3 regions of the Variovorax arabinosiphilus genome follow, and region 2 is predicted to be linked to each of the others. Evidence: predicted binding sites of a transcription regulator. Region 2 holds the regulator's gene; each other region holds the start of a gene.

Region 1 (9,763 bases), on a different contig from region 2:
ACACCGACATCAACGCCCAGCGCCACATCCGCGGCGCGGTGGGCGGGCTGGTGGCCGGCGTGCTGGGCGACGGGCGCATCTTCGTGTCCGGCGGCGCGGAGCACCAGGGCCCCGACGGCGGCGGGCTGGTCGCCGTGATCGCGCGAGGCATGACATGACCGACCCCTGGCAGCTCGACATCGGCGCGCTGGCACAGGCCTATGCGGCCCGCACGCTCTCGCCGGTCGAGGCGCTGGGCAGCGTGCTGGCGCGGTTGGACGCGGTCAACCCGCGGATCAACGCGGTGATCGCGCGCGACGACAGCGCCGCCTTCGCCGCGGCGCGCGAGAGCGAACGCCGCTGGCTGCGTGGTGCGCCGCTGTCGGCGCTCGACGGCGTGCCGATCAGCGTGAAGGACAACATCCCCGTGGCCGGCATGCCCTGCCGCTGGGGCAGTGCGCTGTACCCGGCCCATGCGCAGCTGCGCGACGAGTCGCCGGCGCAGCGCCTGCGCGATGCCGGTGCGCTGCTGTTCGCCAAGACCAACGTGCCCGAGTTCACGCTGCAGGGCTACACCGACAACCTCGTGTTCGGCACGACGCGCAACCCGTGGAACACCGCGCTCACGCCCGGCGGTTCGAGCGGCGGCGCGGTCGCGGCCGTGGCGGCGGGCATCGGCCCGGCCGCGCTGGCCACCGACGGCGGCGGCTCGATCCGCCGGCCCGCCGCCTACACCGGCCTGGTCGGCCTGAAGCCCTCGTGGGGCATGGTGCCGCGGGCACACGGCCTGCCCGAGATGCTGCCGGGCCTGGAAGTGATCGGCCCCATCGCCCGCAGCACGGCCGACCTGGTGCGCGTGCTGCAGGTGATCGCGCCGACCCTGCGCCCCCTCGACCCGTTGGATCCGCTCTCTCTGCCCGCGCCGCAGCCGCTGCGCATCGCGCATTGGTCGCGCATCGCCGGCAGCCCGGTCGACCCGGTCATCGACCAGCGCATGGCCGCCGTCGCGGCCCAGTTGCGCGGCCTGGGCCACCACGTGACGGCAGCCAACGCCCCGGCCGCGGTGCATGTGTTCAACCGGCTCGCCTGGCCGGTGCTGAGCGCCACCGGCCTGGCCGCCGTGCTGCACGACAGCACGCCGAAGGACGATGCGCGCATGACGCCCGCCCTGGACGCGATGCTGGTCACCGGTCGCTCGCTGCGCGCGGTCGACCTGTTCAACGCGCAGGTCCACCAGCACGCGCTGCGCGACGCGATGGACCAGGTCTTCGAGGAGGTCGACCTGGTGCTCACGCCCGCCTGCGCCGCCATGCCCTGGCCCGCCGAACAGAGTCACCCGACCACCATCGCCGGCCAGCGCGTCGACCCGCGCGGCCACGCGGTGTTCACCGCCTTCGTCAACGGCGCCGGCCTGCCCGCGCTGGCGTTGCCGGCCGCACCGTCATCCGACGGCCTGCCCATCGGCTTCCAGCTGATCGGCCGGCACGGCAGCGACGCGCTGCTGTGTGCGCTGGGCCTCGCCTTCGAGCGGCAGCAGCCGCCGGCCCGCCGTTGGCCGCTCCCGTCCCTCTCCGAAAGTCAACCCGCATGAAGATCGTGATCATCGGCGCCGGCGTGGCCGGTGCCATCCTGGCGCGGCGGCTGGCCCTGCTGCCCGGCGTGGAACTGCACTGCCTCGAACGCGTGAGCCCCGAAGACCACTCGGAGGCGGGCACCGGCCTGAACGTCGGCCCCAACGCCATCAAGGCGCTGCGCCTGTGCGACCCGGCCCTGGCCGCCGAGGTCGAAGCCGCCAGCCTGCCCTGGCAACGCTGGCAGGTGTCGCTGACCGACGGCTCGGTGCTGTTCGACCTGCCGATCGCGCAGGTGGCCGACAACCCGGGCATCCGCATCCGCTGGTCGGAGCTGTACCGCGTGCTGCGCGCCGGGGCGGGCCCGGCGATCCGCTATGGCTGCGAGATCGACGCCATCGGCCCGAGCGCCAACGATTCGACGCGAACCACCGTGCGCTACACGCAGGGCGGCGTGCAGCACGCCATCGACGACATCGACCTGCTGGTGGGCACCGACGGCCGCTACTCGGCCACGCGCGCGGCCTTCTCGGGCCTGCCCGAACCGCGCCACGTGGGCGTGGCGATCGTGCGCACGCTGGTGCCCGACACCAGCGGCGGCCTCATCGACGACTACGGCCAGTGGTTCAACGGCGCGCACCGGCTGCTGGCCTTCCGCGTGCCACCGGCCCACGTGTACATCGCCGCCACCTTCCCGATCGAGCCCGGTGCGCCCATCGACGACGCCTGGAACACCGAGGCCGTGTTGCGCGCGGCCTACCAACCGGCGGGCGGGGCCTTCAGCGCGCAGGCGCAGTGGCTGATGGACGCGCTGTGCGCCAACCTCGCGCAGACGCACTGGGCGCGCATGCAGGAGTCGGACGTGCGCTTCGTCGAGCCGGTGCGCCAGGTGATGTACCTCGGCGACAGCGCGCACGGCATGGCGCCGACGCTGGGCCAGGGCGCCACGCAGTCGATGGAGGATGCCTGCGCGGCCGCGATGATCCTGGCGCGCGAGATCGGCGCCGGCCGCCTGTCGCCGCGCGACTGGCTCGCACAGGTCGAGGCCGCGCGGGGCGAGCGCATCCGCTTCGCGATGGCGCTGTCGATCGACGCGACCGACACCATGCTGGCCGGTGCCGACCCGGTCGAGGGCACGCGCTGGAAGACCGAGCCGGGCTTCCTCGACGACCTCTCGGCGCTGTTCCGCGACGTGTCGCTCGGCGCCTCGGTCGAGCCGATGAAGGTGAGCGCATGAGCGCCGCCCGGCCGCCCGAAGGCGCTCGCACCGCAGCCCGTAGGGCGGAGGTTTTCTTATGAGTACCGCCATCACCCACGGCCTGTTCCACCTCGCGATCAAGACCGCGAACCTCGACACCACGCGCGCCTTCTGGACCGGCGTGATCGGCCTGCGCGAGATCGCCCGCCCCGACTTCGGCTACCCCGGCGCCTGGCTCGCCTGCGGCCAGCCGGGCGGCCAAGCCATCATCCATGTGTACGCGGGCGGCCCCGCGTTGGGCGCTGCGGGCCAGGTGCCCAGCGGCACCGGCGCCATCGACCACGTGTCGCTCGCCTGCTCGGGCTACCACGCGTACGTCGCGCGCTTCCGTGCGGCGCAGCTCGACTGGCGCGAGTTCCTGGTGCCTGGCACCACGCTGTGGCAGCTCTTCGTCTACGACCCGAGCGGCGTGCAGCTCGAGCTCACCTTCGAAGGTGCGGTCGAGCCCGGCGCGCCGCCCGACATGTCGGCCCCCCGCGTGTACCGCGCGGGCCAGAGCTTCTTCGATCCGCTGTCCTACCCCACCCTTTCATCGCCTTTCCATCTTCCGGAGTAACCCACGATGTCGCGCCCCGCATTCCTTTCTGCTCCTCGGCACACCGGCCGCCTGATCGCCGGCGTGCTCGCCCTCGCCGCCGCCACGCTCTGCCTGCCGGCCGCCGCGGCCGACAAGATCAAGGTCGGCGTGTTCCCTTCGAGCGCGGCGCTGCCGTTCTACGTCGCCGTCAACCGCGGCTACTTCAAGGACGCCGACCTCGAAATCGAGGAAGTGCCCATGACCAGCCATCCGCTGACGGTGCAGGCGCTGGTGTCGAACGGCATCGACGCGGCCGTGAACCTGGTGACGCTCGAAGGCGCCAACATGGAAGCGCGCCGGCCCAACACGCTGAAGTACATCTCGCTGAACGGCCAGAATTCACAGCACGTGATCGAGCAGTTCGTCGTCAAGGCCGACAGCCCGGCCAAGTCGCTGAAGGACTTCAAGAACGGCTTCAAGCTGTTCTCGGCGCCCGGCCCCGCCAACATCGGCGCGGCGCGCGCGGTGCTCAAGAAGGTGGGCCTGGTCGAAGGCAAGGACTTCACCATCCAGGAGCAGCAGATCGGCGTCCATATCGGCGCGCTGCAGTTGGGCAACTTCGACGGCGGCTACACGCTGGAGCCGTCGGCCACGATCATGGTGGCGCAGAAAGTCGGCAAGCGCGTGGAGACCGGCGTGATCTCGACCTACCTCTTGGGCAACAAGAGCGCCTCGGCCTTCGCCGCCGGCGCCGTGATGTCGGGCAAGTTCATGGCCGACAAGCCCGACGTGGCCAAACGCTTCGCCGCGGCCTGGGCGCGCGGCGTGAAGGAAGCGCAGGCCGACAGCAGCGCGCGCGGCTACCTGGTGCAGGGCATGAAGGTGCCACCGGAGCTGGCCGCCACCGTGCCGCTGCCACGCATCGTGATGGTCAAGGACATGAGCGCCGCGGACGTGGGCGACTTCCAGAAGTTTCTCGACATCGGCACCGAACTGGGCGTGGTCAAGGAGAAGATCGACGGCAAGACGTTGGTCCGTTCGTTCTGATGCGCGTGATGGATTCGAACCTGCCCATCGGGGCCGCCTCGCCCGATGCCGCGGACAGCGAGAAGTCGCACCGCTGGTACCCGGAGGGCACGCACATCACCATCCGCGGCCTGACCAAGCGCTTCCAGGATGCGACCATCTACGACGACTTCGACCTCGACATCCCGAAGGGCAAGATCGTTTCGGTGTTCGGCCCCAACGGCTGCGGCAAGAGCACGCTGATCAACATGATCTCGGGCATCCTGCCGTACGACGCCGGGCAGATCCTGTTCGAGGGCAAGGAGGCACGCGACACGCGCATCGGCTACGTCTTCCAGAACTACCGCGAGGCGGTGTTCCCGTGGATGCGCGCCATCGACAACATCCGCTACCCGCTGCAGTACCTGGACATCGCCAAGGGCGAGCGGCAGGCGCGGCTCGACCGGCTGGTGGAAAGCTTCGAGGTGAAGTTCGACCTCAACCGCTACCCGTACCAGATGTCCGGCGGCCAGCAGCAGCTGGTGTCGATCATGCGGGCGCTGGTGGTCGACCCCGAGGTGCTGTTCCTCGACGAACCCTTTTCCGCGCTGGACTACGAGATGGTGATGTTCCTGCGCGAGCGCCTGCAGAAGGTGCTGACCGAGCGGCAGACCACCACCATGCTGGTCTCGCACGACCTCGACGAGGCCGTGCTGCTGGCCGACGAAGTGCTGCTCTTGACCAAGCGGCCCACGCGCGTGGCCGAGAACCTGCCCTTCGACGTGCCGCGCCCGCGCACCGCCGACACCACGCTCAGCCCCGCCTTCATCACGACCAAGACCCGCGCGCTGGAGATCTTCCAGCGCGAGGTGCGCAAGCCATGAGCGCGATCTCCGAACGCACCGCCGCCCGGCTGCGCCCGCTCGTCGGCATGGCGGTGCTGATCGCCCTGTGGGCCTTCGTGCATGCGACGCGCGCCATCGACCCGGTGCTGCTGCCGTCGCCGATGGAGGCGCTCGCCGCCTTCTGGAACGGCATCGCGCACGGCACGCTGTGGGGCGACTTCTACAAGACCATCGTGCGCACGCTCAGCTCCTTCGGGCTGGCGCTGGTGATCTCGGTGCCGCTGGGCATCGTGCTGGGCTCGAACGAAAAGATCTACCAGTCGATCGAGTTCGCCATCGACTTCTTCCGGTCGACGCCGGCCTCGGCGATGTTCCCTCTCTTCCTCGTGCTGTTCGGCGTGGGCGAAGCCACCAAGATCGCGGTGGCGGCCTTCGGCGCGGCGCTGGCGATCCTCTTCAACGTGGCCTATGGCGTGATGAGCGCCCGCAAGCAGCGCCAGCTCGCGGCCAAGGTGATGGGCGCGCCGCGCTGGCGGGTACTGACCGACGTGATCCTGCTGGAGTCGATGCCGCAGGTGTTCGTGGGCATGCGCTCGGGCGTGTCGATCGCGCTGGTGATCGTGATCGTGGCCGAGATGTTCATCGGCTCGACCGACGGGCTGGGCCAGCGCATCATGAACGCGCAGACCATCTTCGACATGCCCGACATGTACGCTTCGATCTTCGCGGCCGGCCTGCTCGGCTATGTGATGAACCTCGTGTTCCTGATGGCGGAGCGTCGCTTCGTGCATTGGGGTGGAAAGTAAGACCGTGACCGTTCCCCTCTCCGATATCAACCTTCCCGCCGTGCTCGAAGAAGTGACGGCCGCCTTCGCCGAGTACCAAGAGGCACTGGTCACCAACGACGTGGCCGTGCTCGACAAGCTCTTCTTCGACTCGCCGCATACGCTGCGCTACGGCGCGGGCGAGAACCTGTACGGCTACGACGCGATCCGCGCCTTCCGCCAGGCTCGCCCCGCGGTGAACCTCGAGCGCGAAGTGACCGTCACCGCCATCACGACCTATGGCCAGGACCTGGCCGTGACCAACATCGAGTTCAAGCGTGCCGGCAGCGACCGCATCGGCCGCCAGAGCCAGACCTGGGTGCGCCTGCCCGAGGGCTGGCGGGTGGTGTCGGCGCATGTCAGCCTGATGACTTGAGAACGTGTGAATGAACCTGCTGCGCGCCCCGATCTCGCCTCTGCGGTCCTCACCGCACGCGAGTGCGGCTCCGGTCCTCGACGCAAGCTCGGGGCGCTCGCGACGGTTCCTTCACACGTTCTGAGCGGGCGGCGCGTGCACGCGACGTTGACGACCATCAACGAACGGATGGGTGGCACACCGCACACTGTGGAGTGTCAACACTTCGAGGCGCGCGATGCAACAGCCCCTGGACAGCGATGTCCTCGTCATCGGTGCCGGCCCGGCCGGGCTGGCGCTGGCCATCTCACTGGGGCAGGCCGGCCTTTCGGTCATCGTGCTCGACTCGCAGGCGCGCCACGCCCTGTCGGCACCGAAGGACGACGGCCGCGAGATCGCGCTCACGCACGACAGCGTCGCGCTGCTGAAGCAGCTCGGCATCTGGCCACGGCTCGCCACGCACGAGATCGGCGTCATCCGCGAAGCGCAGGTGCACGACGGTGGCCACGCCCGTGCCCTGCTGGACTTCAACGCGCGCGGGGGGCGCGGCGGCGGCACCGATGCCGACGTGCTGGGATGGATCGTGCCCAACCACGCGCTGCGGCGTGCAAGCTTCGAGGTGGCGAGCGCCCTGCCGTCGCTGCGCATCGTCTGCGACGCGCAAGCCTCGCAGGTGCGCCCCTTGCCGACCCACGCCGAGGTCTTCTTCGACGCCCTGCCCTCGCCCACCGGCGAGTGCCTGCGCGCCCGGCTGCTGGTGGCGGCCGACAGCCGCTTCTCGGTCACGCGCCGCCAGCTGGGCATCGGTGCCGACCTGCACGACTTCGGCCGCACGATGGTGGTCTGCCGCATGCACCATGCGCAGCCGCACCGCGAGGTGGCGCACGAGTGCTTCGGCTACGAACGCACGCTGGCCGTGCTGCCGCTGCCGGGCGATGCGTCGTCGGTCGTGCTGACGGCCGATGCGGGCGCGGCGGCGCAACTGATGGCGCTGCCCGCGGACGCATTCACCGCACTGGTCCAACGCCAGTTCCACGACAGGCTCGGCCGCATGGCGATGGCCGGCGAGCGCCATGCCTATCCGCTGGTCGCGACCTATGCGCACCGCTTCCGGAGCATGCGCAGCGCGCTCGTCGGCGATGCCGCGGTGGGCATGCACCCGGTGACGGCGCACGGCTACAACCTCGGTCTGCAGGGCGTGGGCACGCTGGCCGGACTCGTGCTGCAGGCGCATCGCGCGGGCCAGGACATTGGTGCCGCCTCGTTGCTGGCCGCCTACGAAGCCACGCACCGCCGGCAGACCCGGCTGATCTACCACGGCACCAATGCGGTCGCGAAGCTCTATGCCGACAACCGCGCGCCGCTTCGGTTGCTGCGGCAACTGGTGCTCGAAGGCGCGCAACGCTTTCCCCCGCTCAAGGCCGCGATCACCCGGCAGCTGACGGGCCGCAGGCCCTTCGGTGACGCGGCCTTGGCGGCACCTACCAGTCCGTCCACTTAGCGGGGCTGGCCGCCGAGGCGACCGTGCGCTCGATGAACCGCACGCCGCGTGCGCCGTCTTCCACGCGCGGATAGTCCGCCGCGAGCGGGTCGGCCGGCACGCCATCGCGCCGCGCCCGGATGTCCGCCACCACGCCCGCGTAGACGTTGGCGAAAGCCTCGATGAAGCCCTCGGGATGGCCGCTGGGCAGTCGGCTGGCACGCCGTGCCGATTCATGCAGCCAGGGTGCGCCGCGCGTGAGGATGCGCTTGGACCCGTCGGCCGGGAAATGCACCAGCTCGCTCGGTTGCTCCTGCCGCCAGTCGAGCGTGCCCTGCGTCCCGGTCACGCGCAGGCGCAGGTCGTTCTCGAGGCCGGTGTTGATCTGCGACGCCACCAGCACGCCGCGCGCGCCGTTGGAAAAGCGCAGCAGCACGTTGGCGTCGTCGTCGAGCGCTCGGCCCGGCACCAGCACGCCGAGGTCGGCGCACAGGCGCTCGATGGCGAGGCCGGTGACGGTCGCGATCAGGTTCTCCGCATGCGTGCCGATGTCGCCGATGGCGCCGGCCGCCCCGCTCTTGGCGGGGTCGGTGCGCCAGCCGGCCTGCTTGTTGCCGCTGGCTTCCAGCGGCGCGGCGAGCCAGCCCTGGCTGTATTCGACGATGACCTTGCGCACCTCGCCGATCTCGCCGGCCCGCACCATCGCGCGTGCCTGCCGCACCATCGGATAACCGCTGTAGTTGTAGGTCACGCCGAAGACCGTGCCTTGCGCCGCCACCGCGGCGACCAGCGCATCGGCCTCGGCGCGCGTGTGCACCAGCGGCTTGTCGCACACGACGTGGAAGCCCGCCTCCACGAAGGCCTGCGCCACCGGGAAGTGCACATGGTTCGGCGTGACGATGGCGACGAAGTCGATGCGTTCGTGCGCCGGCCGCTTCAGCTCGTCGGCCAGCAGCGCCTGCCAGTCGCCATGGTTGCGGTCGTCGGCCAGGAACAGGTCGCGGCCCGAGGCGCGCGCCTTCTCCGCGCTCGACGACAGCGCGCCGGCCACCAGCTCGCACTGGCCGTCGAGCGCGATGGCATGGCGGTGCACGGCGCCGATGAAGGCGTCGCGGCCGCCGCCGACCATGGCGTAGCGCAGCTTGCGGGGAGCGTTGTCCGCAGTCACATCAGAACGGCGAGTTGGGGAAGTAGAAGTCTTTCGCGTTGTCCTTCGTGATCAGCACCGACGGGATGATCGTCGTGGCCGGCAGCTTCTCGCCCTTCAGGCGCGCTTCGGCGGTGAGCTTGATCGCGTCGTAGATGAACTTGGGCGAGTAGCTCACGTCGGCGTCGATCATCTTGTTCTTGCCGTCCATGATGGTCTTGACCATGCCCTTGGCGCCGGCGCCGCCGAACACGATCTTGATGTCGTCACGCTTGGCCTGCTCGATGGCCTTGAGCACACCCACCGCCATGTCGTCGTCGGCCGCCCAGATGGCGTCGATGCTCTTGAAGCGCGTGAGGTAGTCCTGCGTGACCTTGAAGGCGTCGTCGCGGTTCCAGTTGGCGTACTTGGCGTCGAGCAGCTTCACGTCGGGGTGGTTCTTGAGCACCGCGTTGAAGGCGTCCATGCGCTCGTTGTCGAGCGTGGTCGCGATGCCGCGCAGTGCCACCACGTTGCCCTTGCCGCCCAGCTTCTTCACGATGTACTCGGCCGGGATCTTGCCGAAAGCGGTGTTGTCGCCAGCGACATACGCGTCCTGCGCGCTGGTGTCGGTCAGGCCGCGGTCGACCACCGTCACGTAGGCGCCCTTGGCCTTCACCTGCGCCACGGGCTTGGTCAGCGCGGCCGATTCGAAGGGGAAGATCACGAGCGCATTGATCTTGGTGACGGTCGTGAAGTCCTGCAGCTGGTTGGCCTGCTCGGGCGCGCCGCTGGCGGTCTTG
Region 2 (9,763 bases):
CGACGGCGACTGGCTGCATGGCGGCGACCCTGCCAAGATCCAGGAGTCCATCACGCTCGGCCGCATCGGCGTGATGCCGCCGATGGCGGCGGCCGTGGGCACGCCGGACGACGTCAAGAACGTCGCCAACTACGTGCTGAGCCTGTCGGGCAGCCCGCACGACTCGGTGCGCGCCGGACTGGGGAAAGCCAAGTTCACCGCCTGCGCGGCCTGCCACGGCATGACCGGCGGCGGCACCCCCGCACTGGGTGCGCCCAATCTGTCGGACCGCATCTGGCTGCACGGCTACGGGCAGGACGCGATCATCTCGATCATCAATACCGGCAAGACCAACCAGATGCCGGCGCAGCAGGAGCGGCTGACCGAGGCGCAGATCCACGTGCTGGCCTCGTACGTCTGGGGCCTGTCGAACAACCCGCAGACGGCATCGCGCTGAGCGCGGTCGTCCATCGTCTGCACGCATGTCCGCATCCCCACGACCCGCGCCTGCGCCCGCACCGGCATCCGCCACGCCGCGCAAGGTGATTCCCATCGCCCCGGCAGCGGGCGAGAGCGTCGGTCTCTACGAAGCGCACAAGAAGATCTATGCGCGCAGCATCCAGGGCGTGTTCGCGCGCTGGCGCTGGGCCATGGTGTTCATCACGCAGATCGTGTTCTACGGGCTGCCGTGGCTGGATTGGGGCGAACGCCAGATGGTGCTGTTCGACCTGGCCGCGCGGCGCTTCTACATCTTCGGGCTGGTGCTGTACCCGCAGGACCTGATCTATCTGACGGGGCTGCTCGTCGTCTCGGCCCTGTCGCTCTTCCTCTTCACCGCCGTGGCGGGCCGCCTGTGGTGCGGCTACGCCTGCCCGCAGACCGTCTACACCGAGATCTTCATGTGGGTCGAGGAAAAGATCGAAGGTGCCCGCAGCGCGCGCATACGGCTGGACAAGGGCACGCTGTCGATGGAGAAGGGCGTCAAGAAGACCTTCAAGCACGTGGTGTGGCTGGGCATCGCGATGTGGACCGGCTTCACCTTCGTGGGCTACTTCACGCCCATCCGTGAACTCGGCATGGCCTTCCTGCAGACGCAGATGGGCTCGTGGGAGGTGTTCTGGGCCTTCTTCTACGGCTTCGCCACCTACGGCAACGCCGGCTTCATGCGCGAGCAGGTCTGCAAGTACATGTGCCCGTACGCGCGCTTCCAGAGCGCGATGTTCGACCGCGATACGCTCATCGTCAGCTACGACGCGGCCCGCGGCGAACCGCGCGGCGCCCGCGGCAAGCAGCACGAGCGCAACGGCCTGGGCGACTGCATCGACTGCACCCTGTGCGTGCAGGTGTGTCCGACCGGCATCGACATCCGCGACGGCCTGCAGTACGAGTGCATCGGCTGCGGCCTGTGCGTGGACGCCTGCAACACCGTGATGGACAAGATGGACTACCCGCGCGGCCTGATCCGCTATGCCACGCAGAACGGCCTGGCCGCGCGCTGGTCGGCGCGCCAGGTGGCGGCGCGCGTGTTCCGTCCGCGCGTGCTCGTCTACACGGGTGTGCTGGCGGCGCTGTGCATCGGCCTGCTCGCGAGCCTGGTGGTGCGCACGCCGCTGAAGGTCGACGTGGTGCGCGACCGCGCCTCGCTCGCGCGCATCGTCGAGGGCGGCATGCTGGAGAACGTGTACCGCCTGCAGATCATGAACGCGACGGAACGGCCGCAGCGCTATGCCATTGCGGCCAGCGGGCTCGAAGGCCTCACGGTCGCCGCCGGCGATTCGGTCGAGGTGCAGCCGGCCGAGTCGCGCTGGGTCGCGGTGCGCCTGCAGCTGCCGTACGGCGCCGCGCCCTCGGGCTCGCACCCCGTGTATTTCGACGTGCGGGCAGCCGATGGCGGCGCCCACGTGTCGGAGAAGGCCATCTTTCTTGTTCCGCGTTGAAATTCAGGAGACAACCCCATGAATGCCCTTGCATCGAAGCCACCCGACGTCACCGACAACACGGCTGCTCCGTGGTGGACGTTCCCGCTCGTCTGGATGGTGATCGCCGGCCCGGCGATCGTCGTGGTCGCCGGATTCGCCACGCTGTGGCTGGCCATCCGCACGCCCGACCCGGTGGTGTCGGAGGACTACTACCGCCAGGGCATCGAGATCAACAAGACGCTGGCCGACAAGAGGCTGCTGCCCGCGCAGACCGGCCGCAACCATGCCGCCACGCCGAGCGACGACGTGCCGCTGCCCAAGCGCTGAGCCCCCGCGATGAAACGCCGCATCCGCCGCCTGGCCTGGATTCTCTGGCCGTCGTTCCTGCTGGCCTGCGTGGTCGAGATGCTGGTGTTCGCCATGGTCGACCCGAGCGACGTGCACTGGCGCGGCGAACCGTTGCCGCTGTCGCGCCAGGGGCTCTACACCGCGAGCTTCTTCGTCTTCTGGATCTTGGCGATGGGCTCGAGCGCGCTGACCGCGCTGCTCGCGATGTCGCGCCGCGAGGTCAACACGCCGGGGGATGGAGCCTGACATCGCGGCCTTGCGGCCTGTCGAGCTTCAGGGGACGGTGCGGTACGTCGTGCGTTGCGATGAGCCGCCACCGGACGTGATGAGCAGGCGGCCACTGATGGCCACCATGCCGGGCATGCTGAAGGCCGAGCCCATCGGGCGCTCAAGCTTCCAGCTCTCTAGGTCTGCGGACGACACGGCGTAGAAGTTGTAGTTGTTGGCATTGATGAACAAGCGACCATTGAGCACGGCGCATTGAGTGCTCCCCTTCGGAAAGCCCGTCGGATAGCCACCATGCACCACCCAATTCACACCATCGCCTGAGGTCGCCACGGCATCACCGACGACCAGCAGGGAGCCTTGCCAATTCAGCGCGCACGATGGAGTGCCGATCGCGGTGGGCAAGGTGTCCGCGACCTTGGTCCAGTTGATGCCGTCGTCCAACGATGTCCACAGGTCGCGGAACGTGCCGCTCGCGTTGCGGCCACCCGTCACATAGAGCGCGCCGCCCACTTTGGCCATCACATGGTTGCGGCGGCCTGTGAACGGGGCTGCTGCTGTTCTCTGCTGCCAGTTTGTGCCGTCGAATTTCCAGACCTGGCTCAGGTATTGCGGCTGCAGTTTGCCGTACGTGGCAACGGACTGGCCTCCCGCCAGGTAAAGACCCACGCCGTCACTCGCCAGCGCAAAGCCCGCCGCGAGCGGCGAGGGGTTGGTCGCTGGCGCTCTGTTGGCCCAGGTGCTGCCCAGATCGGCGGTGACCCAGGTCTCCATGACGCCGGTGTAGAAGCCGGCTGTCACCACCACGGGTGTGCTGCCGATGTAGCTCAACGCGAAGTTGTCGAGAAAGCCGGGGGTGGTCTGCGCGGCTTCCCAGCGCTGGTAACTCAGAGCGGCGGGATCGACCACGGTGATCGCATAGGGCACCTGCCAGGGAGATCCGTCGACAGGGCGGGCGCAGGTGAGCGGGGCGTCGTAGCACACGCGTACCTCGAAGCTGCCGGTGTGTACGCCGGGCGCCAAGGCGGGGTTCGTGCTCATGGCCGCCAGGTACTTCAACGCGGAAAGAGATGTCACGCTCCCCGAAGTGGCGGTGATGACGCCTTTCGAATCGATGATTGCAAGGTTGATGGGCTCTGCGATGGTCCTGCTCGACGTCGCTTCGATGGAAAACGGCGTCGATGTGCCGGGCAGCATCGTCACATCCAACTTCGACGGAGAGAACGTGAGCCAGGCGCCCGCGGCGTTGACGGGGGCGACCGGATTGCTGCCCGCGCCGTCTGGATCACTGCTTCCGCCACCTCCACCGCCGCCCCCACCGCCGCCACATCCCACCACACAGGCTGCGATGAACGCAGCAAACACAAACGCAGATTTCCAACGCCGCATGTTCCCCCCTCGTGACTTGTTTGTTGGGCTTGCTCAAAGCCCTGCAAAGATAAAGCGGCGAGAGGTTACTTTATGTTGCGAATCGACGCAACGCCGGCGCGGCGATGCGCGGCTTCAACACGCCGGAGCGTTGACCAGCCGGCGCAGCTTGTCGGCGTCGACGATGCGCACATGGCGCTGCTGCACCGCGACGATGCCATCCTCGACGAACTTCGACAGCGTGCGGCTCACCGTCTCGAGCTTGAGGCCGAGGTAGCTGCCGATCTCCTCGCGCGTCATGCGCAGCACCAGCTCCGATTGCGAGAAGCCACGCGCATGCAGGCGCTGCACCAGGTTCAGCAGGAAGGCGGCGAGGCGCTCCTCGGCCCGCATGCTGCCCAGCAACAGCATCACGCCGTGCTCGCGCACGATCTCGCGGCTCATGATCTGGTGCACATGCCGCTGCAGGGCCGTCACCTCGCGCGAGAGTTCCTCGATGCGGTCGAAGGGCATCACGCAGACCTCCGCGTCTTCCAGCGCCACCGCGTCGCAGGTGTGGTGGTCGTTCACGATGCCGTCCAGCCCGATGATCTCGCCGGCCATCTGGAAGCCGGTGACCTGGTCGCGGCCGTCCTCCGAGGTCACGCGGGTCTTGAAGACGCCGGTGCGGATGGCGTAGAGCGAGGTGAAACGCTCGCCGTTGTGGAACAGCGTTTCGCGCCGCTTCACCTTGCGGCGCGTGGCGACGATCTCGTCGATGCGCCGGAGGTCGGCGGGCTGCAGGCCGACCGGCATGCACAGCTCGCGCAGGTTGCAGTTGGAACAGGCGACTTTGATGGTTTCGGGGGTCATGGGCTGCGGGCCGGCAGGCGAGGAGGGCGGTGCTGGCACGTCGGTGGTTTGAGGGAATTGTTCGCGAGCGGCGGGTGCGCAGGCTTGACGGGCGTCAATGAAGAAGGGCCCCGTTGGCGGCACAGTTGACGAGCCCTCCGCGCCCCACCACCATGCCATCCACCATCCTTACCGAATCCGCCGCGCCGAGCCGGCTGCAGTTGGTTCCCCCGTCTGCCGCACCCGCCGCGCCCGCCATGACGCCCGCGACCCTCAAGCGCTTCGACGTCTCCGGCCCGCGCTATACCTCATATCCGACGGCGGACCGCTTCGTCGAGGCCTTCGGCAGCGACGACTACGCGCAGGCGCTGCGCCAGCGCCGCACGGGCTCCAGCGCCCGGGCGCTGCCGCTGTCGCTCTATGTGCACGTGCCGTTCTGCGCGTCACTGTGCTACTTCTGCGCCTGCAACAAGATCGTGACCAAGCACCACGAGCGCGCCGACGACTACCTGCGCTACCTGGCGCGCGAGGTCGACCTGCAGGTGGCGCAACTCGGGCGTGGCGCGCTGGTAAGTCAGCTGCACCTGGGGGGCGGTACGCCGACCTTCCTGGACGACGCCGGTCTCGGCCGCCTCATGGACATCCTGCGCAGCGCCTTCGTGCTGGCGCCCGACGGCGAGTATTCGATCGAGATCGATCCGCGCACCATCGACGAGGGCCGGCTTGAGAAGCTGGCGGCGATGGGCTTCAACCGCCTGAGCTTCGGCGTGCAGGACTTCGACCCCGCCGTGCAGAAGGCGGTGCACCGCATCCAGCCTGCGGCGCAGGTGTTCGACCTGATGGCGGCGGCGCGGCGCCTGGGCTTCGCGTCGGTCAACGTCGACCTGATCTACGGCCTGCCGAAGCAGACCGCCTCGTCCTTCGACCGCACGCTGGCGCAGATCTGCGAACTGCGGCCCGACCGCATCGCACTCTATGCCTATGCCCACCTGCCGGAGCGCTTCAAGCCGCAGCGCCGCATCGAGGCCGCCGAGCTGCCCGACGCGGCGACCAAGGTCGACATGCTGTCGCGCTCGATCGCCGCACTCACCGCGGCCGGCTACGTCTACATCGGCATGGACCACTTCGCACTGCCGACCGACGCGCTCGCCATCGCCAAGCGCCAGGGCCGGTTGCACCGCAACTTCCAGGGCTACAGCACGCAGCCCGACTGCGACCTGGTGGCGCTGGGCGTGTCGGCCATCGGCCGCGTCGGCGCCACCTACAACCAGAACGCGAAGACGCTGGAGGAGTACTACGACCTGCTCGACCAGGGTCGCCTGCCGGTGGTGCGCGGCCTGGCGCTGTCGCGCGACGACGTGCTGCGGCGCTCGGTGATCATGGCGCTGATGTGCCAGGGGCAGGTGAACTTCGAGTCGATCGCGCTGGCCCACCTGATCGATTTCCGCCGGCATTTCGCCGCCGAGCTCGAAGCGCTCGAGCCGCTGGCCGCCCAGGGTCTGGTGACGCTCGGCGAGCACGAGATCGAGGTGACGCCGACCGGCTGGTTCTTCGTGCGCGCCATCGCGATGGTGTTCGACCGCTACCTGCAGGCCGACCGCAACCGCACCCGCTTTTCACGAATCATATGAATCACCCCCGATGCGCCTGCGGCGCCTCCCCCTTCAGGGGGCGATACCAGCGGCCCGGCGAAGCCGGTTCCGCGGTATCCCTGGCAGGGGCCTGCGTCTGCTTGATTCGCCGCTGGCCACACGGTAGCGCGATGGAAAACTGAGATTCCATGCAGACCGCCCTTGTCGGAACCGCGTTGCTGATGGGCCTGGCCGGCGGGCCGCACTGCGTCGCCATGTGCGGCGCCGCCTGCGCTGGCGTGATCCGCATCGTGCGGCCGCCACCCGGCGGTGGCGTGGCGGCGCTGCCCGCGGCCACGCCGACCGTGCCGGCCGCACTCGCTTTCCATGCCGGTCGCGCGGCCGGCTATGCGCTCGGCGGCGCCATCGCCGCCAGCGCGGTGCAGAGCTTGGCGCTGGCCAGCGAGCAGGTCGTGGCGCTGCGGCCGGCGTGGCTGCTGCTGCATGTCTTCGTGGCCGTGTGGGGGATCGTTTTGGCCGTGTCGGGCCGGCAGCCGCTGTGGGCGCATGGACTGGGCCGGTGGCTGGCGCGGGGGCTCAGGCCGCTCGCGGGGTCGTCGTGGCGCGTGCTGGCCACGGGCGCGCTCTGGGTCGGCATGCCCTGCGGGCTGCTCTATTCGGCGCTGATGCTCGCCGCGCTCGGCAACGGGCCGCTGGAGGGCGCGGCCGTCATGGCCGCCTTCGCAGCGGGCAGCGGTGTGTCGCTGCTGCTGGCGCCCTGGCTCTGGCGGCACCTGCGCAACGGCATCGGCCCCGTGCGGCGCGAATGGGGCACGCGCATCGCGGGCGCCTTGCTTGCGGCCGTGGCGCTGCAGGCGGTGTGGCACGACCTGAGCCGGCAGATCGCGATCTGGTGCGCGTAGGCGCCGGGTGCCGTGGGTGGGTGAAAACCCGCTGAGGGGGTGGGAAGCGGGTTCGTACATTGGGCGTCCGCTTCCAGGAGACACCACCCATGAAACCTTTCCTTCTTCGCACCTTGACCGCCGCCGTCGCGGTCCTCGCCCTTGGCTGCGCCTCGGCCCAGGACATCAAGGAGCGCACGCTCAAGCTCGGCCTGCAGAACCCCAAGGGCCATCCGGCCGTCACGGGCGCAGAGAAGTTCGCCGAGATCGTCGCCGCCCAGTCGGGTGGAAAGATCAAGGTGACCCTGTTCCCGGGCGGCGTGCTGGGCGGCGACGCGCAGACGGTGTCGGCGGTGCAGGGCGGCACGGTCGAGATGACGGTGCTCAACTCGGGCATCCTGGCCGCGCAGGTCAAGGAGTTCGCGATCTACGACTTTCCCTTCCTGTTCGCCAACGCGCGGGAGGTCGATGCCGTGGTCGACGGGCCGTTCGGGACGGCCCTGCACGCCAAGCTAGCCGACCGGGGCATCATCGGGCTGGCGTACTGGGAGCTGGGCTTTCGCGACCTGACCAACAGCAGGCGTCCCATCCGCAAGGTGGAGGACATCGCGGGCCTCAAGCTGCGCGTGATCCCGAACCCGATCAACATCGACTGGGTCAAGGCGCTCGACGCCAACCCGACACCGCTGGCCTTTCCGGAGCTGTACGCCGCGCTCGAGCAGCGTGCGGTCGACGGGCAGGAGAACCCGGTCAGCGTGATCCTCGCCAACAAGTTCGCCGAAGTGCAGAAGCACCTGGCGCTGACCCATCACCAGTACAACCCGCAGTCGGTCATCGTGAGCAAGAAGCTGTGGGACGCGATGAGCGCGGCCGAGCGGCAGATCCTCCAGGGCGCGGCGACCGAGGCCGGCCGCTACCAGCGCACGGTGTCGCGCGAGCTGGCGGCCGCGCAACTCGAAGCGCTCAAGAAGGCCGGCATGCAGGTGACCGAGCTGCCACCGGATGAGCAGGCCAAGCTGCAGGCGAAGGTCAAGCCCGTGATCGCGAAGTACAGCGCGAGCGTGGGCGAGACGACGCTCAAGGACCTCGAGGCCGAGCTCGCCAAGCTGCGCAAGTGAAGGGTCCCGGGCGGGTGGACGCCTCTGAAAAGTGGCGCTCCCGTGAAAATAGGAAGGGATTTCCATAATGAAAACAATTTCCATGATGCTTAGGATCGGCCTCGTCAGGTAGAGGTCAGGCCGCCGGAATTGGGTTGTCGCGAACGATGCCTGCATGCAGGTACGGCCACGCCGTCGCGCGTTGGCCTTTGCTCAACCCAAGAAAGGAGACATTCATGGAAGACGCCGGTTTGCGCAGGTTCAACGTGTTGGGAGCGATCGCCCTGACCTTGGCTTTGGCGGCGTGCGGGGGAGGGGGCGACTCCGGATCGGGCACCCCGCCGCCCGCATCGGAGACGGGGACCACACCACCCCCGGCCACGCCGGCGGAGACACCCGTGCCGCCGGCGGAGCCCGTCAAGGATCCGAGCTTCGACACCTACTACAACGTGTGCCGAGGCACGGATCCGAAGTGCTACCACGACTGGGGGGCGTTCGCGACGACACCCGATCGCGTGCTCGTCTACTCGCGCACCGCGGGCCCTCGCCACGCCAACCTCGGCACGCCCATGGCCGCCGGTCTGAACCCGACCATGAACCCCGACAACGTCATGCAGGCCGGCCTGGTGCGCATGCTCACGGCCGAGGGCATCGCCGTGGACTGGACCGAGGACGTGACGGTGCTGGCCGGCCGCATCAACAACTACAAGGCGGTCATCTTCGCGAGTTCGAACCGCGACACGCTGTGGAACGCGGACGCTGCAAGCAGCAACGATGCGGCCCGCACGGCGCTGCGCAACTACATGCGCCGCGGCGGCGGTTTCGTCGGCCTGCACAACGCATTCGGTGCGGAGTACAACTGGCCGTACTACGAAGGCCTGCTGGGCAACGCGAACTTCTACAACCATGCGCCGAACCGCGCTGGCGATGTCGTCATCGTCGCGGATGATCCCTCCACCGCAGGCGTGCCGGCGCGCTTCACCTTCCAGGACGAGTGGTACAACCTCGAGCCCTTCCCGACGAACGTGAAGTTCCTGGCGAAGGTCGACACCGCGACGCTCCTGCCCTTGACCGCGGCGCCGCACCCGGGCCACAAGGACTTCCATCCCGTCGCCTGGTGCCAGTACTACGACGGCGGACGCGCCTGGCTGTCGACGCTCGGCCACAACACCCATTCGTTCGAGGCCAACTCGACCGGCCCGGGGGCCGCGGCTTTCCAGAAGCTGGTGGTGCAAGGCGTGAAGTCGGCCATGGGCCTCACGCCCTTCTGCACGCAGTAGCCAGCGAAGCATCCCGTCGACATCTGCGCGCCGCCGTTCCGACGGCGGGCCGATGCGCGGCCCGAGCGGCCGAATGTCAGTCCAACACTTCTTCGAGAGACACACCATGCAACGCAAATCATTGGCAGCGCTTCTGCTCTCCTGCGGCGTGATCGCCTCGCCGCTGCTCCTCAATGCCTGCGGGGGCGGCGATGACAGTCCAGAGCCCACACCGGGCGCGGGCAACGGGAACGGTGGCGTGCC
Region 3 (9,763 bases), on a different contig from region 2:
CGCCGGATCAGGATAGGCGTGTGCACCAGGGTGATGCACCCGTGATAACCCGCTTCACATGCGAGCAGGCGCGCCGCCGTTCAGAGCGGCCGGGTGAGGTAGACCGCCTCGCGTCCGACGATCGTCCGCTGCGCCGGCATGAAGACGGTGCAGTCGTCACAGGGCGAACGAATTTCCTCGTCGCCGTTGGTCGCAATGAGCTCGCCCTTGGCGAAGGTTTCGAAGCCGATCAGCGGGCGCACGAAATGGAAGTTGGCGTCCTTGATCATGTGTGTCTGCAGCAGCTCGAAGCGCCGTTGCGGGCCGGGCGCCGGCGCCGCCGGATCCTTGTCGATCAGGCCGAAATGCGCGAGGAAACGCAAGGTCACGGTGGTGGCCAGGTCGGCGGCCGACTGCTTGAAATGCTGGCCGCACTCGACCACCATCGCCGCGCCCTTGCCGTCCGCCTTGCCGTGGTGGCCGTACTGGATCAGCGGCGTGCCGGAGCCCAGGCCGTTGGGCATGACCAGGTGCACCGCCGGAATGCCGACGGCCAGCGCCACTTCGGCGTTGCGCTCGTAGGCGGGGTAGACCCAGAAGGGCACCACGTCCTGGCTGGTGGAGTGGATGTCGAGGATGTAGTCGGCCGCGTCGATCACCGGGCGCAGCACGCGTGCGCGCCGCAGCTCGGGGCTGTCTTCGGTGCCGTCGAGCATCTCGGCCGACCAGATGCGGTTGAGGTTGTGCACGATCTGCCGGTTGTCGAAGGGCTTCTCGGCATCGAAGGCGTTGTAGGCCTCGATGTGCGAGAAGCTCACGGTCAGCGTCCCGATCTTCGGGCGCACGCCGGTGTCGAGCAGGTGGGTGGCAGCGACCATGCCGCAGATCTCGTTGCCGTGCGTCAGGGCGTTGATCAGCACGTGCGGGCCCGGCTGGCCGGACTCGAAGCGGTGGACATACGCGATGCCGATGTTGCCTTCGCGGTAGGCGGCGATGTCGCGCGGCAGGACTTCGAGAACGGGTGGGGCTTGCGTCATGGGGTGGGAGAAAGGTGGAAGTTTTTTTCGGACGAACGCCGGAGCGCCTTCGAAGTTTGCTACAAGTACAGGCGTCGCATGACGAGGCGGCCATTTCTCCGACAGGCGCGCTCGGCCGGATCGCGTCCAATCAACGTTTCATCCATGAAGGAGGATCCAAGAATGAGCCAGTTCGCCACCATCCAGGGCCACGTCAGTTATTCGCCGGGGGACGGCGTGCCGCTGATCATCCCGGTCGGCACCCTCGTCGAAGTGGTGCTCGCACCGGACAGCGCGACGCTGAGCTGGGAAGCCGAGAAAGGCGTGGTCGGCCTCACGGCCATTCCGCGGATGCAGTACGACGAGTACGTCGAGGCCGGGAAGATCGTCCTGAAGCCCTGAGAAGCTGTGAACGAATCATCCACAGCCTCTGACGCGATCTAGGTGCCCGCGTCCGCCGCGGGCGCACGCTTGCCCTTGCCGCTGCGCGCCTCCTTCTTGGCGCGTCGTTCGGCATCGAGCTGCTCGCCCTCCGCGAGCCAGGCCGCGAATTCCTCCGGCGTCTCAAGCGTGATGCGACCGAGGCTGCCGTCGCGGAAGGCATGCATCACGATCTCCGCCGCCTTCTGCAGATTGACACGGCCCTTGCCCAGCAACGCACCGCGCTTGCGACCGATCGCGTCGAGCAGTTCTTCGTCCTGCATGTCCGCGACCGTTGCCGCATCGAGGTCGAGCTTGAAGCGCGCCGCGAGCCCCTTGGCATAGTGCCGCTTGACATAGTCGAGCAGTTCCAGCGCGACTTCCTCGTCGTCGAAGGCATTGCGCCCCACCGCACCGCTCGCCGCCAGGTTGTAGCCGCTCTTGGCCACGATGATGCGCGGCCACAGCATACCGGGCGTGTCCCACAGGTAGAAGTCGTCGGCCAGCGTGATGCGCTGCTCGAGCTTGGTGATGCCGGCCTCGTCGCCGGTCTTGGCCTTGCGCCCGCCCGCCAGCGTGTTGATCAGCGTCGACTTGCCCACGTTCGGGATGCCGCAGATCAGCACCCGCATCGGCTTGGCCATGCCGCCGCGGTTGGGCGCCAGCGCGTGGCAGGCTTCGACCAGTTGCCGGGCCGGCGTCGTCTGGCTGGCGTCCAGGCCGATGGCGCGCGTGTCGGGCAGCGCGTTGTAGTGCGCCAGCCATTGCTGGGTGCGTTCGGGGTCGGCCAGGTCCTGCTTGTTGAGCACCTTCAGGCCGGGTTTGTGGCCGGTGAGCTCGGCCAGCATCGGGTTCGCACTGGAAGCGGGCAACCGGGCGTCGAGCAGCTCGATCACCACGTCGATGTCCTTGATGCGCTCGCCGATGGCCTTCTTGGTCAGGTGCATGTGACCGGGGAACCACTGGATCGCCATCGGTGTATCTCTTTCTATCGTTCGTCCGGAAGGGACTGCATTGTGCGGGACGCTTGCGGCGGCCCCCAAAACGACGAAAAGGGACCGAAGCCCCCTGTCGCGTACGGCGGGGTCGCCCTACTTTCGGATCGTCACCTCGACACGCCGCGATTCGGCGTTGGTGTCGCCCGTGCCGGTGATGTCGGCCGGCTTCTCGAGCACGATGCTCGATGCGGGCACACCGGCGGCCTCGAGGGCGCCCGACACGGCCTGCGCGCGCTGCTGCGACATGGCGACATTGGCCGTCGCGCTGCCGGTCGGGTCGCTGTAGCCCGACACCACCGCCTTGGCCTCGGCGTGGGTGCGCAGGTAATCGACCAGCGCCTGGGCGCGCGCGGCGAACTCCGGCGAAATCTCGGCCTTGCCGCTGTCGAAGTACACCTTGAGCGACGGCTGTCCATCGATCAACGAGGCGAGCGCACCGGCGCCCGCCGGAATGGCCTCGACCGTCGTCGGTTGCGCGGCACCCGAGACGGCCGGCACCACCACCGGCGCGGGCGGCGCGACATCGGTTGCGGGTTGTTGGCAGCGCGTGACGTAGAACAGGATGGCCAGCAGCAGCACGAGCCATGGCAGCCACGTCAGAAGCCCGCCGCGACGCGCAGGGCGTGTGCGGGGTGACGCCTGGGCGCCGAGGCTGGGCCCACCGGCCTGCATCGACTCGATCTCGCCCGGCGTGAACGCGCGCCAGCGGCCCCCGACGGCCAGGCGCCGCATGATCACCGGCGCGGCGAGCGCGACGGCGCTGGCGACGGTCGCCGAGTCGAGGCCGAGCCGCCCCGCAAAGCGCGCCAGGAGTCCATCCGGCCCGCCCAGCACGGTGTCGACCTGCGTCGCGCTGAGGACGGGCGCCGACGTCGCACCGGAGGGCGGCGTCAGCCAGCCCTGCACGACATCGCCGAAACCGCGCTGCGTGAAGCGCTCGGCAAAGCCCTCCAGGCCGTCGGTGTCGGGGTCGGCCATGGTGCCGAGCAGCATCTGCACGAGTTCGCCGGCCTTGGGGCCGAGCGCGAAGCGTTCGGCGATATCCCGGCTGAGTTCATCAAACATGTTGTTTCTCCCTGAGTGAAGCCGCGGTCGAAGCGCCGCCGGCGGCGCGGACCATAGCCCACGCCGCCGTGCAGCGAAACCGGGCATCGCGCAAAGAACCGCAAAGGCGGGAATTGCGCACGCCAACTGGCGTTCAGGCCATGTCGGTGCGGTGGATGCGCGGGTCGATCAGCGCCTGCGGCACCAGGTAGGCCCGGTCGTCGAACAGGTCGATGCCGCACATCAGCGACTCGACCCAGTCGAAGAAGTCCGAGATGGCCGCCCGCCCCTCGATGGGCGCGCCGTGCTGCGGCACGAGCATCGCGATGTCGAGCGTGCGCGCCATGCGCGCCCACAGCCGCAGGATCTTGTTCGACACCATGTAGCGGCGATGGAAGGCTTCCATGCGCGGGATGTGCGGCGCCAGGTCGCGCACGGGGGTCCGGGCCTCGCGGCCGCTGGTCATCGACACGCCGAGGTCGCCGGTGAAGAGGATGCGGCTGACCGGATCGTAGAAGTGGAAGTTGCCCTCGGCGTGCAGGAAGTGCGCCGGCAGCAGCCACAGCTCGCTGTCGCCCAGGGGCAGCCGGCCGCCGAGGTCGGGCACGCCGATGATCCGCTCCTCGGTCTTGCCGACCTTGGTGAAGTGCGGCACGAAACGCTCCCACACGCGCGAGATCACGAGCTGTGCGCGGGTCGAGGTCAGCCAGCGGTCGAGCGAGGCGATGATGTCCGGATCGGCATGCGAGGCGACGATGTACGACAGCTTGTGCGGGCTGAAGTGGCGCGTCATGCCGAGGTACAGCTCGTTGAAGGCGAGGTTGCCGCCCGGATCGATGACCGCACCGGTGCCGTGGTCGACGATGAGGAACTGGTTCGCCTGCACCGCCTGGCCATCCGCGCCGACCAGGTCGGTGAACATCAGGCAGGCATGCTGCGGGTCGCGGTAGAGCTCGATCGGCACGGGCAGGTCTGGAAGGTCGGAGGAAAGAGGCCCGACTGTAGAGAGCCCGGCGGTGTCGGCGGTTGATGGGGATCAAGGGCACAGAAGCCGTTCACCCATTTGTCTACCTAGCCACGGAGCCCGAGCCGCCCCTATGATGAATCCGATGCACCCGCGCATCGTTCCCCCACTGTCCGGAGAAAGCTCATGAAACCCGTGTCCGCCCTGCTCGCCCAACGACGAAATGCCGGCCTCTGGCACACCACCCCCGACGCCACGGTCTTCGACGCACTGCATGTGCTGGCCAAGCACGAAGTCGGCGCGCTGGTGGTGATGGAAGGCGACCGGCTCGCGGGCGTTTTCTCCGAACGCGACTACACGCGCAAGGTGGCCCTGCTGGGCAAGAACTCGAAAGCGATGCAGGTGGCAGAGATCATGACCGCCCATGTCATCACCGTGACGCCGAACACCCCCACCCACGACTGCATGGCGCTCATGAGCCAGAAACGCATTCGTCACTTGCCGGTGGTCGACAACGGCAAGGTGGTCGGCATGCTGTCGATCCGCGACCTGATGGACGACATCATTGCCGATCACGAGAAGACGATCGAGCAACTGACAACTTACATCCAGAGTTGATCAGATCGATTGCGTGTTCTTCGCACGCTGGTACGCGGCGTGCAGCCGCGCGAAGACCGGGCCGGGCGTGCCGCTGCCGATGGGCCGGCCATCGAGCAGCGTCACCGGCATGATTTCCTTGCTGGCCGAACTGAGCAGCAGCTCGTCGGCGGCGCGGACTTCCGCCTCGGCGATCGGGCGCAGGTCGTAGGGAATGCCTTCGGCCTCGCACAGCTCCCGGATCAGGTCGTAGCGAATGCCTTCGAGCACGTGCTCGCTCTTGGGCGCACCGAACAGCGCGCCGCCCTGCACCACCCACACGTTCGACGACGAGGCCTCGGTCAGCAGCCCGTCGCGGAACAGGATCGTCTCGACCGCCCCGACGTCGGCCGAGATCTGGCGCGCCAGCACATTGCCCAGCAGCGAGGTGCTCTTGATGTCGGCACGCTCCCAGCGGAAGTCTCGCGAGGTGACGCAGGCCACGCCCTTGGCGAGCAGCGCTGCCGATGGCGGCTTCATGGCGTTGGTCATCATGAAGACCGTGGGCACGACGTCCTCAGGCATCACGTGGTCGCGCGGCGCCACGCCGCGGCTGACCTGGATGTAGAGCATCTGGTCGTCGGCGGGATGCTCGGCGACGAGGCGGCGTGCCCGCTCGAGCCAGCCGGCTTCGTCGAACGGATTGACGATGCGCACGCTGCCCAGGCTTCGGTTCAAGCGCGCCATGTGCTGCGCGAAACGGAAGAACCTGCGCCCGTACACGGGCACGACCTCATAGATGCCGTCGCCGAAGATGAAGCCGCGGTCGAGCACGGAAATCTTGGCCTCGGCCAGCGGCGTGTAGTCGCCGTTGAGGTAGCAAAGGGAGTCGGGAAGAGCCTGCATGCGGAAACCGAAAGGAGATGAAGCCCGCCATTCTCCCCGCAGTGCACTCGCGATGCCCGCTCGACCGTCGCGCACCCGCTTTTGGCCGGACGGCCTACGCGCGCGCCCGGCGAGCTGCGAAAGACTCGACCTCCCATTCCTTCCGAAGAAAGTTCTAGCTCGATGTCTGTTGCAGCCCATGCATGGCAGTTCTTCCGCGCTGGCGGCGTGGACCAGGTGCTCATTCGAAACGGCGCGGACCTCGCCCACCTCGGCGAACTCGACCAGAAACTGTGGGTCGCGCTGGCCTGCCCCACCCGCGGCACGGAACTCGACCCGCGCACGCTCGACCTGATCGACACCGACCGCGATGGCCGCATCCGGCCCCCGGAACTCATCGCGGCCTGCGCCTGGGCCTGCCGGCATCTCGCGGACCCTGACCTGCTGCTGCAGGGCGGCGACAGCCTGCCGCTGTCGGCGATCACCTCGGGCGACGGCAGCGAGACCCCGCTGGTCGACGAGGCGCGCCGCATCCTGCAACTGCGCGGCAAGGAAGGCGCCGACACGCTGACCCTGGCCGACGTGACCGACCGCAGCGACCTGCTGGCCGCGATGCGTTTCAACGGCGACGGCGTGATCCCGCCGGAAAGTGCGGACGACGAGGCGGTGCGAAGCCTGATCCGGCAGATCATGAAGGCGCACGGCCACACGAAGGACCGCGCGGGCGTCGACGGCCTTCACCGCCAGCAGGCCGAGGCCTTCTTCGCCGAAGCCCATGCGCTGCACGACTGGCAGGCCGGCGCCGGCAGCGATGCCGCGTCCGACGCCGCGACGCTGGCGGCGGCCCAGGCCGTGGGCGCCGTGCGGGAGAAGGTCGACGACTTCTTCGCGCGCTGCCGCGTGGCCGCCTACGACCCGCGGTCGATCGCGGCACTGAACCCGTCCAAGGAAACCTACGAAGCACTGGCCGCGCAAGGCAGCCTCGCGCTCGGCACCGAGAGCATCGCGCAACTGCCGCTGGCGCCGATCGCGCCGGGCCGCACGCTGCCGCTGCGCCAGGGCGTGAATCCGGCCTGGGCCGACGCGCTGGCGGCGCTCCATCGCGACGCCGTCCTGCCCATGCTGGCGCGCGCCGCGGGTACCGCCGACGTGCTCGCCGAAGACGACTGGCACGCATTGCAGGCGCGCGTGGCCTCGTGTCGGCGATGGCTCGCGGCCAAGCCGAGCACGAAGCTCGGCGCGCTGTCGGCGGCCCAGGTGCAGGAAGCGCTCGCGTTGCAGGGCGCGGTGATGGGGCTGATCGACGAGGACGAGCGGGTCGAGCCGCACAACGCGCGCATCGCCGACCTCGAGAAGCTGCTGCGCTTCAAGCGCGACCTGCTCACGCTGGTGAACAACTTCGTGGCCTTCAAGGACTTCTACCGGCGCGAGGGTGCGATCTTCCAGGCCGGCCGGCTCTACCTCGACGGCCGCAGCTGCGACCTCAGCGTGGCGGTGGCCGACGCGGCCCGCCACGCACCGCTGGCCGGCCTGGCCAAGGCCTACCTCGCCTACTGCCTGTGCACGCGCCAGGGCAAGACGATGACGGTGGTGTCGGCCTTCACCGCGGGCGACACCGACTTCCTCTTCGTCGGCCGCAACGGCGTGTTCTACGACCGCCAGGGCCAGGACTGGGACGCCACCATCACCAAGGTGATCGAGAACCCGACCAGCGTGGCCCAGGCCTTCCTCTCGCCCTACAAGAAGTTCCTGCGGCTCATCGAGGAGCAGGTCGCCAAGCGGGCGGCCGCCAGCGACAGCCTCGCGCAGGGATCGCTCGGCACCCTCGCCAGCACGCTCACGACCGCGGACAAGGCCGCCGCCCCCGGGGCGAAATCTGCCCCGCCCGTGAAGCTGCCCGGCCGGGTCGACGTCGGCACCGTGGCGGCGATCGGCGTGGCCCTGGGCAGCATCAGCGCCGTGCTGGTGGCGGTGTTCAGCAAGTTCGTCGACCTGGGCGTGTGGATCCCGATCGCGATCCTCGGCATCGTCATGGCCATCTCCGGGCCGAGCATGCTGATCGCCTGGCTGAAGCTGCGCCAGCGCAGCCTGGGGCCGATCCTGGATGCCAGCGGCTGGGCCATCAACGGCCGGATGCGGGTGAACGTGCGGCTGGGCGGCTCGCTGTCGCAGGCTGCGCGGCTGCCGGCGCATGCGCATCGGGCGTTGCGCGACCCCTTCGCGGAGACGCACGGCACGGCCACGCTCGTCGCCGGGCTGGTCGTCGTGACAGCCTTCGCCGTGCTGGCGTGGCGCATGGGGTGGATCGATGCGCACTTGCCAGCCGCCTGGCAGCGCACGCCGCCGGCCGTCACGGCGCCGGCGGCCTAGCGTCCCGCGGCCTGGGTCGCCTTGGCGATCTCGACGGTGCCCTGGGCGGCGCCGCTCTGCGGCACCTGCTCGCCCTGGCGGTCGGTGACCTCGGCCAGGCGTGCGGCGAGCTGCTCGGGCGCGTCCGCGCCCAAGCCGACAAACACGCCCTGCGTCAGGGTGACATGCGCGGCCTCGAAACCACCCGCACCGGCGCAGAGAATGGTGCGGTTCGGTGCGTCCTGCGAGGCCAGCACGAGCATGGCCGGCACCACCGCCTCGGGCTTAAGGGCATCGAGCACGGCCTGCGGCATCAGGTCCTCGGTCATGCGGGTGGCGGCCGTGGGCGCCAGGCAATTGACGCGGATGTCGTGCTTGGCGCCTTCCAGGCTCAGCGTCTGCATCAGGCCGACCAGCGCCATCTTGGCCGCGCCGTAGTTGCTCTGGCCGAAGTTGCCGTACAGGCCCGACGACGAGGTGGTCATCACGATGCGGCCGTATTTCTGCTCGGTCATGACCGGCCAGACCGCCTTGGTGCAGTGCACCGCGCCCATCAGGTGAACGTCCATCACGAGCCGGAAGTCCGCCAGCTCCATCTTGGCGAAGCTCTTGTCGCGCAGGATGCCGGCGTTGTTGACCAGCACGTCCACGCGGCCCCAGGTGTCGATGGCCTGCTGCACCATGGCCTGCACCGCGGCAAAGTCGGTGACCGACGCGCCGTTGGCGATCGCCTCGCCGCCGGCCGCACGGATTTCGGCGACGACGGCTTCGGCCGCGCCCACCGAACCGCCCGATCCGTCGCGTGCGCCGCCCAGATCGTTCACCACCACCCGGGCACCCCGTGCCGCAAGGGCCAGGGCGTGCTGGCGGCCCAACCCACCGCCTGCGCCGGTGACGATGGCGACACGGCCCTTGAAGTCGATCGATGCATTCATCTCGTTGAAATTCGTGGTTGCGAGGGCTGCGGTTGTACCGCAGCGGCGCTGCCACGCCGGGAACGCGCGAGACAGCCCGGCTACCGATGCGCGTGTTCGAAATAGTCGAGCAGCTGGTCGATCTCGGCGGACTTGTCGAAGAAGGCATCCGCGCCCAGTGCCCGGGAGCGTTCGCGCATGTCGGCCGTGGCGTAGTTGCTCAGCACGACCACCTTCTGGTGCGATGCGCGGTTGCGGCACGCATCGACCACGCCGAAGCCATTGCCCTCCTGGAGGAACAGGTCGACGATGGCCATGTCCCATTCGTCGCGATGGCCGTCCAGCCACTTCACGGCCTCCTGCTCGCCGCTGGCATGCGCCACGACCGTGGTGTCGGCCACGTCCTCCAGGAAACCGACGAGGTTCTCGCGGATCACGGGGTTGTCTTCGACCAGGTAGGTCTTGTAGGGCTTGGTGGAACGGATCACGGCGAACGATGTGGCTGGTGTGCTTGCTTGAAAGCCATCATCCGCACCGCTCGACGCCCGGCAGTGAGCCATGCCGGCCAATCGAGGTAGGCGAGCACCTACTGGGTGCGTGCGCCGGGGCGCGCCCGGC

What was found. The regulator FNR, encoded in region 2, switches genes on or off when oxygen is low (the NO sensors DNR and NnrR bind a similar motif). The targets are predictions, from matches to a motif close to TTGATNNNNATCAA.
Region 1: ubiM (5-demethoxyubiquinol-8 5-hydroxylase UbiM) is a predicted target of FNR. The motif match lies at 6,523-6,536, and genes of this name have one in related genera.
Region 3: QTH86_RS22975 (oxygen-binding di-iron domain-containing protein) is a predicted target of FNR. The motif match lies at 4,484-4,497, and genes of this name have one in related genera.

What each region holds. Positions count from the first base shown of each region.
Region 1 is NZ_JASZYB010000002.1:287,627-297,389, forward strand. Features, by position in the region: gene atzD (cyanuric acid amidohydrolase) at 1-158, shown strand, start outside; gene QTH86_RS15210 (amidase) at 155-1,570, shown strand; gene QTH86_RS15215 (FAD-dependent oxidoreductase) at 1,567-2,787, shown strand; gene QTH86_RS15220 (VOC family protein) at 2,846-3,364, shown strand; gene QTH86_RS15225 (ABC transporter substrate-binding protein) at 3,371-4,372, shown strand; gene QTH86_RS15230 (ABC transporter ATP-binding protein) at 4,372-5,214, shown strand; gene QTH86_RS15235 (ABC transporter permease) at 5,211-5,981, shown strand; gene hpxZ (oxalurate catabolism protein HpxZ) at 5,986-6,375, shown strand; gene ubiM (5-demethoxyubiquinol-8 5-hydroxylase UbiM) at 6,593-7,855, shown strand; gene QTH86_RS15250 (Gfo/Idh/MocA family protein) at 7,836-8,963, opposite strand; gene QTH86_RS15255 (substrate-binding domain-containing protein) at 9,004-9,763, opposite strand, start outside.
Region 2 is NZ_JASZYB010000001.1:1,126,590-1,136,352, reverse strand. Features, by position in the region: gene ccoP (cytochrome-c oxidase, cbb3-type subunit III) at 1-436, shown strand, start outside; gene ccoG (cytochrome c oxidase accessory protein CcoG) at 462-1,916, shown strand; gene QTH86_RS05485 (FixH family protein) at 1,935-2,225, shown strand; gene QTH86_RS05480 (hypothetical protein) at 2,235-2,492, shown strand; gene QTH86_RS05475 (Kelch repeat-containing protein) at 2,520-3,860, opposite strand; gene fnr (fumarate/nitrate reduction transcriptional regulator Fnr) at 3,975-4,691, opposite strand; gene hemN (oxygen-independent coproporphyrinogen III oxidase) at 4,928-6,301, shown strand; gene QTH86_RS05460 (sulfite exporter TauE/SafE family protein) at 6,451-7,164, shown strand; gene QTH86_RS05455 (TRAP transporter substrate-binding protein) at 7,254-8,261, shown strand; gene QTH86_RS05450 (ThuA domain-containing protein) at 8,639-9,520, shown strand; gene QTH86_RS05445 (outer membrane protein assembly factor BamB family protein) at 9,627-9,763, shown strand, end outside.
Region 3 is NZ_JASZYB010000004.1:63,239-73,001, forward strand. Features, by position in the region: gene QTH86_RS22955 (M14 family metallopeptidase) at 81-1,016, opposite strand; gene QTH86_RS22960 (hypothetical protein) at 1,179-1,397, shown strand; gene ylqF (ribosome biogenesis GTPase YlqF) at 1,436-2,389, opposite strand; gene QTH86_RS22970 (OmpA family protein) at 2,507-3,478, opposite strand; gene QTH86_RS22975 (oxygen-binding di-iron domain-containing protein) at 3,612-4,421, opposite strand; gene QTH86_RS22980 (CBS domain-containing protein) at 4,608-5,039, shown strand; gene QTH86_RS22985 (D-amino acid aminotransferase) at 5,040-5,903, opposite strand; gene QTH86_RS22990 (hypothetical protein) at 6,066-8,252, shown strand; gene QTH86_RS22995 (SDR family NAD(P)-dependent oxidoreductase) at 8,249-9,166, opposite strand; gene QTH86_RS23000 (response regulator) at 9,247-9,633, opposite strand.